DNA from 2 places in the Streptomyces sp. NPDC102274 genome. Region 1 is predicted to be linked to the other one. Evidence: riboswitches for the same ligand, from Rfam matches in the RefSeq annotation. Region 1 holds a riboswitch; the other holds the start of a gene.

Region 1 (3,529 bases):
ACCGGCCGCAGACAGCCGTCGCTCCCGATGCTGCTGAGCCTCGCCCGTACCTACGGTACGACCGTCTCCGAGCTGCTCGGGGAGGTGCCGCCGGAGCGCGATCCCATCGTCCGGGCGGGCCGGACGGAACCGGTCGAGGCCGACGGCTGGACGTACCACCAGGCGGGCGGCTCGGGGCGGGCCATGCAGCCGCTGCGGCTCCAGGTCCCGTACGGGGCGCAGGGCGACCTCGTCCGCGTGCACCCGGGTGAGGAGTGGCTCCATGTCCTCGAAGGGCGGCTGCGGCTGACCCTCGGAGACGCCGTACACGTACTCGACCCCGGGGACAGCGCGCACTTCGACTCGCTCACCCCGCACCGGATCGCGGCGGCCGGACCCGAGGGGACCGAGCTGCTCTTCGTCCATACCCTGCTGCAGAGCCCCGCCGCCGAGCTGTGCCTCGGCGCCGGGGCCCATCGCCGCTGACCTGCTGAGAGAGGTCTGCCACCATGCCCGAGTCAGAGAACCCCGTGTCGGAGAACCCCGTGTCGGAGAAGCCCGCGCCCGGTCATGTCATGAAGGAGGAGGGGAAGTTCCCCCGCGGGCTGGTCATCCGGCTCGTCGCCTACCTGATCGCCGGCCATCTCTTCGCGGCCTTCCTCTATCTGGTCTTCGAGATGGGCGCGCGGGGGTAGTGGCTTGGAGGTGGTGGCTCGGGGGTAGCGGCTTTCCTTCGAGGCCGCGGCTCCCCCCTCCGCTATCCCCGCTGTCGCCGTCGCTCGCTCAGCCCTGGTCGAGGAGGCGGGTGCGGAGCCGCTCGCGGGTCTCGGGGGCGAGCCCGAGACCCTCGGTCAGATAACGGTCGGTGGTGCCCCAGGTCTTCTCTATGGTCTCGAAGGCCGCCGCGAGGTACTCGGCGCGCGCGTCGAAGAGCGGACTGAGGAGCTCCATCACCTCGGGGGACATCCCGGTGGGGGAGTTGTCGCTGCGGCGGATCGGGTAGCGGCGGTGCGGGTCGTTCGACTTGAGATAGTCGGCCTCGATCGCCTCGGGTTCCACCCCGACGGCGAGCAGGGACACCGCGATGGAGAGCCCCGCCCGGTCCTTGCCCGCCGCGCAGTGCATGAGCGCGGGGACGCTGTCCTCGGCGAGGGAGTGCAGGACGCGGCTGTGCTCGGCGGTGCGTTCCGTGATGATCGTCCGGTACGAGTCGATCATCCGGGTCGCCGCCCTGCCTTCCGAGAGGAGTGAGCGCAGCTGGTCGAGATCGCCGTCCCGCACCATCAGCCAGAACTCGGCGCCGTCCGCCGGATCGGTGAGCGGCAGGTTCACATTGCGTACACCGGTCAGCTCCACGTCCGCGCCGTCGAGCTTCAGATCCGCGGCGTTACGGAAGTCGAAGATCGTGTGGAGGCCGAGGGAGGAGAGGAAGGCGGCATCGGCAGGGGTGGCGTTGGCGAGGTGTCCGCTGCGGAAGAGCCTGCCGTGGGCCACCCGCCGGCCGTCCGTGGTCGGCAGCCCGCCCACGTCGCGAAAGTTGCGCACGCCGGACAACTCGGGCTCTGTCGACGGGACCTGCGGCAGCTGCTGCGTCACGGCGTGCTCCTCCGTGTCTGCCGTCGGCGCGGCTCGCCGACGATGTCGACTTCCGACCCTACGACATTTGTTCCTCAGGCAACCTGTTGCAATCAGCCCAGCCCCGGAGGGGCCAGAAGCGCATTATTCGGACACCTCGCGCCGAGGAATATGACCCATATGCCTATCTGTCCGGAATGGGTGATTCCGCATAACCTGCCCCGGTCGCAGGGGAGATGGGCTCGGGACCGTGAGCAGGATCATATCTGTGACGTTGCGTGGTGGTAGCGGGAAGGGAAATTGCTGCCCTGTAAGGAAATTGGAGATCTGAATCCACGCAGGGTGACCGGATAACCAGAACGATATTTGAAACGGGTGCGATCGCGGGAATACAGCATCTTGTTCCGGCCGTCCGACTCGCTTACCTTCAGCCTCAATCCGAGCGGATCGCCGAATCCTGCCGCCGCTTGGAATTCGCATCCATCCATCAACGCGTGGCAGGAGCGGGGGAACCAGGTGATACGCCGATCCGGAACTCCGGGCGGCTCGGGGTGAAGTCGCGCATCTCGCGCGGCCGGGCATCTCCAGCCCGAACCCGACAGCTCACCTCGCAGGCGCCGGAGAGGAATTCGCCATGCCCGCGAAGGGTAAGCACCGCCGTTCCAAGACCAACCCGATCTCGCGTGGATTCATCGCCGCCGGCACGGGTGGCGCAGCCATCGCGCTTCCGCTCCTCGGCGCCACCGGCGCGCACGCCGCGGAGAAGGCCGCCCCCGCCGCCGCTCCGCAGGCCGTCTCCGCCTCGGCACACACCGCCGCCACCAAGGTCGCGAGGAACTACACCGTGGTCGCCGGGGACTATCTCTCCAAGATCGCCGTCGAGCACCATGTCCGGGGCGGCTGGCATCGGCTGTATCAGGACAACCGCGAGGCCGTCGGCGACAACCCGTCGCTGATCCACCCCGGCCTGAAGCTGACCCTCGGCGCGAGGGCCGCGGCGAGCACCTCGTCCGAGGCTCCCGCGGAGTCCTCCAGTTCCTCGGCCGACTCCAGTTCCTCGTCGGACTCCGGCTCGTCGTCCGACTCCGCCTCCTCGGCCGACCACTCTTCGTCGAGCGGCTCGACGGACGAGTCCGCCACCTCGACCGCCGAGCAGGACCCCACCGCCGACAACGCGGCGCAGAGCACCGGTTCCGGCTTCAACGCGCCGGTCGACGGACCGACCTCCACGCCGTACCAGGCCGCCGGCTCCAGCTGGGCCAGCGGCTACCACACCGGTGTCGACTTCACGGCGGCCTCGGGCACCCCCGTCAAGGCGGTCACCGACGGCACGGTCGTGACGGCCGGCTGGGGCGGCTCGTACGGCAACCAGGTCGTCATCCAGCACAGCGACGGCATGTACTCGCAGTACGGCCACCTGTCGTCCCTGGACGTCTCCGAGGGCCAGAGCGTCAGCGCGGGCCAGCAGATCGGACTCTCCGGTGCCACCGGCAACGCCACCGGACCGCACCTGCACTTCGAGATCCGTACCGGCCCCGACTATGGCTCGGACGTCGACCCGGTGGCCTACCTCCGGCAGAATGGCGTCGACATCTGATTCGTCGGATCACGTCAGCCCATTCCGCTGCCCGGCACTTTCCGTGCCGGGCAGCGGTGGTTTTCGCCTATTCCCGCTTGGCTGAAAATTGACCGATGGCATATCTCACCCGGCGTCAACCCCTCCTTACGGTCGCGTAGGTCACATCTGCCGGTGAATGATGTGGTGCTGTGGCAGACGATTCGAGATCAAGAAGAAATGGCGTACTCGGGTCGTACGCGGCGATCGGCGACAGCTTCACCGAGGGGGTGGGAGATCCGGGCCCCGACGGGATGTATGTCGGCTGGGCTGACCGGCTCGCGGTCCTGCTCGCCGACCAACTGCCGGTCTCGGGTGCGACGGAGAGCACCCCCCACGGCGATTTCCGGTACGCCAATC
Region 2 (3,529 bases), on a different contig from region 1:
CCGGTAGTGCTCGGCGACATCGGGGAACGCCTGGAGCAGATGGACGGTGGTCATGATGATGTCGTCGAAGTCCAGCGCGTTGGCCTCGCGCAGCCGCGCCTGGTACATCCGGTACGCCTCGGCGAGCATCTTCTCGAAGCCGTCGGTGGCCTGGTCGGCGAAGGTCTCCTCGTCGATCAGCTCGTTCTTCAGATTCGAGATCTTGGCGCTGAAGGACTTGGGCGGGTAACGCTTGGGGTCGAGGTCCAGATCGCGGCAGACCAGGGCCATCAGACGCTTCGAGTCGGCGGCGTCGTAGATGGAGAACGAGGAGGTGAACCCGAGCCTCTTCGACTCGCGCCGCAGGATCCGTACGCAGGCGCTGTGGAACGTCATGACCCACATGGCGTTGGCGCGCGGGCCGACGAGCTGGCCGACACGCTCCTTCATCTCGCCCGCGGCCTTGTTGGTGAACGTGATCGCCAGTATCTGACCTGGATGGACGCCGCGCGTTCCCAGCAGATGCGCGATCCGGTGGGTCAGCACCCGGGTCTTGCCCGACCCGGCCCCGGCCACGATGAGCAGGGGCGAGCCGGTGTGCACGACGGCCGCGCGCTGCTCCTCGTTCAGCCCTTCGAGCAGCGCGGCGGGGTCCACGACCGTGCGCGGGGCGCCGTCGCGGTGGTACTGGTCCCGCGCCGGGGGCGTGTCGTAGGCACCCTGGAAGAGGTCGTCGGGCACCTGCTCCGGTGCGTGCTCGGCGTCGTCCTCGGGCGGCGGGGGATGCTCGTCGCCGGAGGGCTGGAGGTCCGCCAGGAAACTGTCGTCAAAGAGGCTGCTCATCGCTGTCCGAGTCTAGGCCGCCGCACTGACAGACCGCGCCCGCCTTCGGAATTCCCCGGCCGCATCCCCGGCCGCATCCCCGGCCACCGTCACCATCACCACCGGCGGCACCATGGTCACCCACCGTGATGAACGGGCGCCAGCGGCGCGTTCCGCACATCGCACGCGCAAATGGTCACGAAAATGTATCGGGCATATCGGCCATCGACCTTCACACCAGCACCACACCTTGGCTAGCGTGCTCGATCAGGCAGCCCGTACCCCCAACGGCGACCCACGCCAAGCGGGCGGCCCACGCCGAATTCGGGCTTTCCGGAAGGAAGTTCGAAACCGGGGACCCACACTGCACAACCGGGGTGAATCGGGCCTTTCGCTCAAGGCCCGTAGGGCAGCCTTCCGTTCCGCCCGAACCCGACAGCTAACCCGGTAGGCGGTCCACGGAAGGAGATGCCGACCTTGGCGTCGCATCGCAAGCCGCGCAGCCTCAGCGGAGTACGTACCGCCTCTCCCGCCGTCGGGATCACGACGGCCGCGCTCGCCTCGGTCACGTTGCTCACGGCGCAGAGCGCGAGCGCCGCGCCCGTCGAGCCGAAGCCGTCCATGGAGGAGGTACAGAAGAAGGTCGACGATCTGTACCGCCAGGCCGGCGGTGAGACGCAGAAGTACAACAGGGCGAAAGAGGCCACGCAGAAGCAGAAGCGCGCGGTCGACCGGGTGCTCGACGAGGTCGCCAAGCGCGCGGACAAGCTGAACGAGGCCCGGCGTACGCTCGGCTCGTTCGCGGCCGCGCAGTACCGGGAAGGCGCGGTCACCTCGACCGCCGCCCTGCTGTTCGCGGACAGCCCGCAGTCGTTCTTCGAGCAGAAGCAGGTGACGGACCGGCTGACGGAGCGTCAGCGCGGGGTCCTCGCCGACTACCAGACGCAGCAGGCCGACGCCGCGAAGAAGCGGCAGCAGGCGTCCAAGGACCTGGAGTCTCTCACCGCGTCGCAGACCGCGCTGCGCACCAGCAAGCAGAACGTGCAGCAGAAACTCGGCGCGGCGCGTGCGCTGCTGTCGAAGCTGACCACGGAGGAGAAGGCGCGGCTGGCCGCGCTGGAGCGCAAGAAGGAAGAGGAGGCCCGCCGCAAGGCGGAGGCACAGGCGAAACAGGAGGCCCGCGCGAAGGCCGAGGCCGAGCGCAAGCGCAAGGAGCAGCAGGCTCAGGCCCCCTCGACCGGTACGGGCACCGGCTCAGGCTCCGATACGGGCACAGGCACGGGCTCAGGTGATACCGGCACAGGAACAGGTACCGGCACGAGCGGCGGCACCGGCGCCTCGGACGGCAGCTACGCCACCAAGGCCGCCAAGGTCCTCTCCTTCGCCCGCGCCCAGATAGGCAAGCCGTACGTCTGGGGCGCCACAGGACCCAGCTCGTACGACTGCTCGGGCCTGACCCAGGCGGCCTGGAAGGAGGCGGGAGTGGAGCTGCCGCGCACCACCTGGGACCAGGTGAAGGCCGGTACGCGCGTCGCGACCGAGGATCTGCTCCCCGGTGACCTGGTCTTCTTCTACGACGACATCAGCCATGTCGGGATCTACATCGGCGACGGCATGATGATCCACGCCCCCAAGCCGGGCGCGAACGTCCGCGAGGAGTCGATCTACTACATGCCGATCTACGGAAGCGTCCGCCCCGCCTGACGGGCAGCGTGCCGCACGCGGGAGACGGCCCCCGGCCCCCGAACCGCAGACCGGGAGCGGGGGCCCGGACCGAGGACCGGGAGCAGGGGCGGACCCGAGGACCGGGCCCCGGGGCCGTGTCAGGTCCAGAGCGTGGCGATGAAGATGTTGGCCACCGTCAGCCCGCCCACCATGCCGAACAGCTGCTTCGGGGCGGTCTCGTCGTCACGCTTCACGTACACCACGGCCAGGATCACGACCAGCACCGCGAGCTTGATGCCGATCTTGATGTTGTTCACCGTCTGGTCGTCGGCCTGGTTGAGGCCCACCAGGGCGACCCCCGTGACGAGCATCGTCAGCGCGCCGTGCAGCATCGCCTTGTTGAAGCGGGCCGTCCCCGTGCTCATCGACTTCATCTGGGTGAGAAAGCCGCCGAGCAGCGAGGCTATGCCGATGATGTGAAGCGCGACGAAGACATTGATGAGTACGTCCATGCCCGGAGCCTATCGAGGGCCATATCACCACCGGCGGCGAGGTGGGGCTCGGTTCCGATATCGGTCGGGTCCGGACGAAAAGGGGTTCCGAGGCCACGATCATGCCGGTCACAAGACGGTCCTGTTCTGCCACCTCTCGCCAATACCGGCCTTGCCGAGGCCGGACTGTGACCTTGCGCCTTAGCGTCCTTCTCCTGGCGACCGGCCATGACCCACCGTGACCGACTAGGGAAGAGGATCCACCCCCGTGGCAGCGCACCGAAAGCCCAGACAGCGCACGCTCACCGGCCCCGCCGGCCGTACCGCCGCCACCCTCGCACTCGCCGGGGCCGCGACAGCCACCGCCTTCGACGGCCCCGCACACGCCGAGCCCCGGCTCACCCCGGCCCAGGTCAAGGCCAAGGTGGACGCGTTGTACGAGCAGGCCGAGACCGCCACCGAGCAGTACAACGGGACGAAGGTGAAGGCGGACAAGGCGCGTACCGCGCTCACACATCTGCGGGACGAGGCCACGCGCAGGACGGAACGGCTCAATAGCTCGCGCAACGCGC

The links. Region 1 has a riboswitch for cyclic di-AMP ahead of ACIRQP_RS40270 (peptidoglycan DD-metalloendopeptidase family protein). Riboswitches for the same ligand answer to the same signal wherever they lie in the genome.
Region 2: another riboswitch for cyclic di-AMP. It lies ahead of ACIRQP_RS08020 (NlpC/P60 family protein); the one in region 1 lies ahead of ACIRQP_RS40270 (peptidoglycan DD-metalloendopeptidase family protein).

The regions. Positions count from the first base shown of each region.
Region 1 covers NZ_JBIWLW010000066.1:3,796-7,324, forward strand. Annotated here, with positions in the region: gene ACIRQP_RS40255 (helix-turn-helix domain-containing protein) at 1-465, shown strand, start outside; gene ACIRQP_RS40260 (DUF6126 family protein) at 489-674, shown strand; gene ACIRQP_RS40265 (tyrosine-protein phosphatase) at 763-1,575, opposite strand; cyclic di-AMP (ydaO/yuaA leader) riboswitch at 1,993-2,184, shown strand; gene ACIRQP_RS40270 (peptidoglycan DD-metalloendopeptidase family protein) at 2,189-3,151, shown strand; gene ACIRQP_RS40275 (SGNH/GDSL hydrolase family protein) at 3,322-3,529, shown strand, end outside.
Region 2 covers NZ_JBIWLW010000004.1:308,858-312,386, reverse strand. Annotated here, with positions in the region: gene ACIRQP_RS08025 (ATP-dependent DNA helicase) at 1-822, opposite strand, end outside; cyclic di-AMP (ydaO/yuaA leader) riboswitch at 1,108-1,271, shown strand; gene ACIRQP_RS08020 (NlpC/P60 family protein) at 1,270-2,505, shown strand; gene ACIRQP_RS08015 (hypothetical protein) at 2,625-2,978, opposite strand; gene ACIRQP_RS08010 (NlpC/P60 family protein) at 3,226-3,529, shown strand, end outside.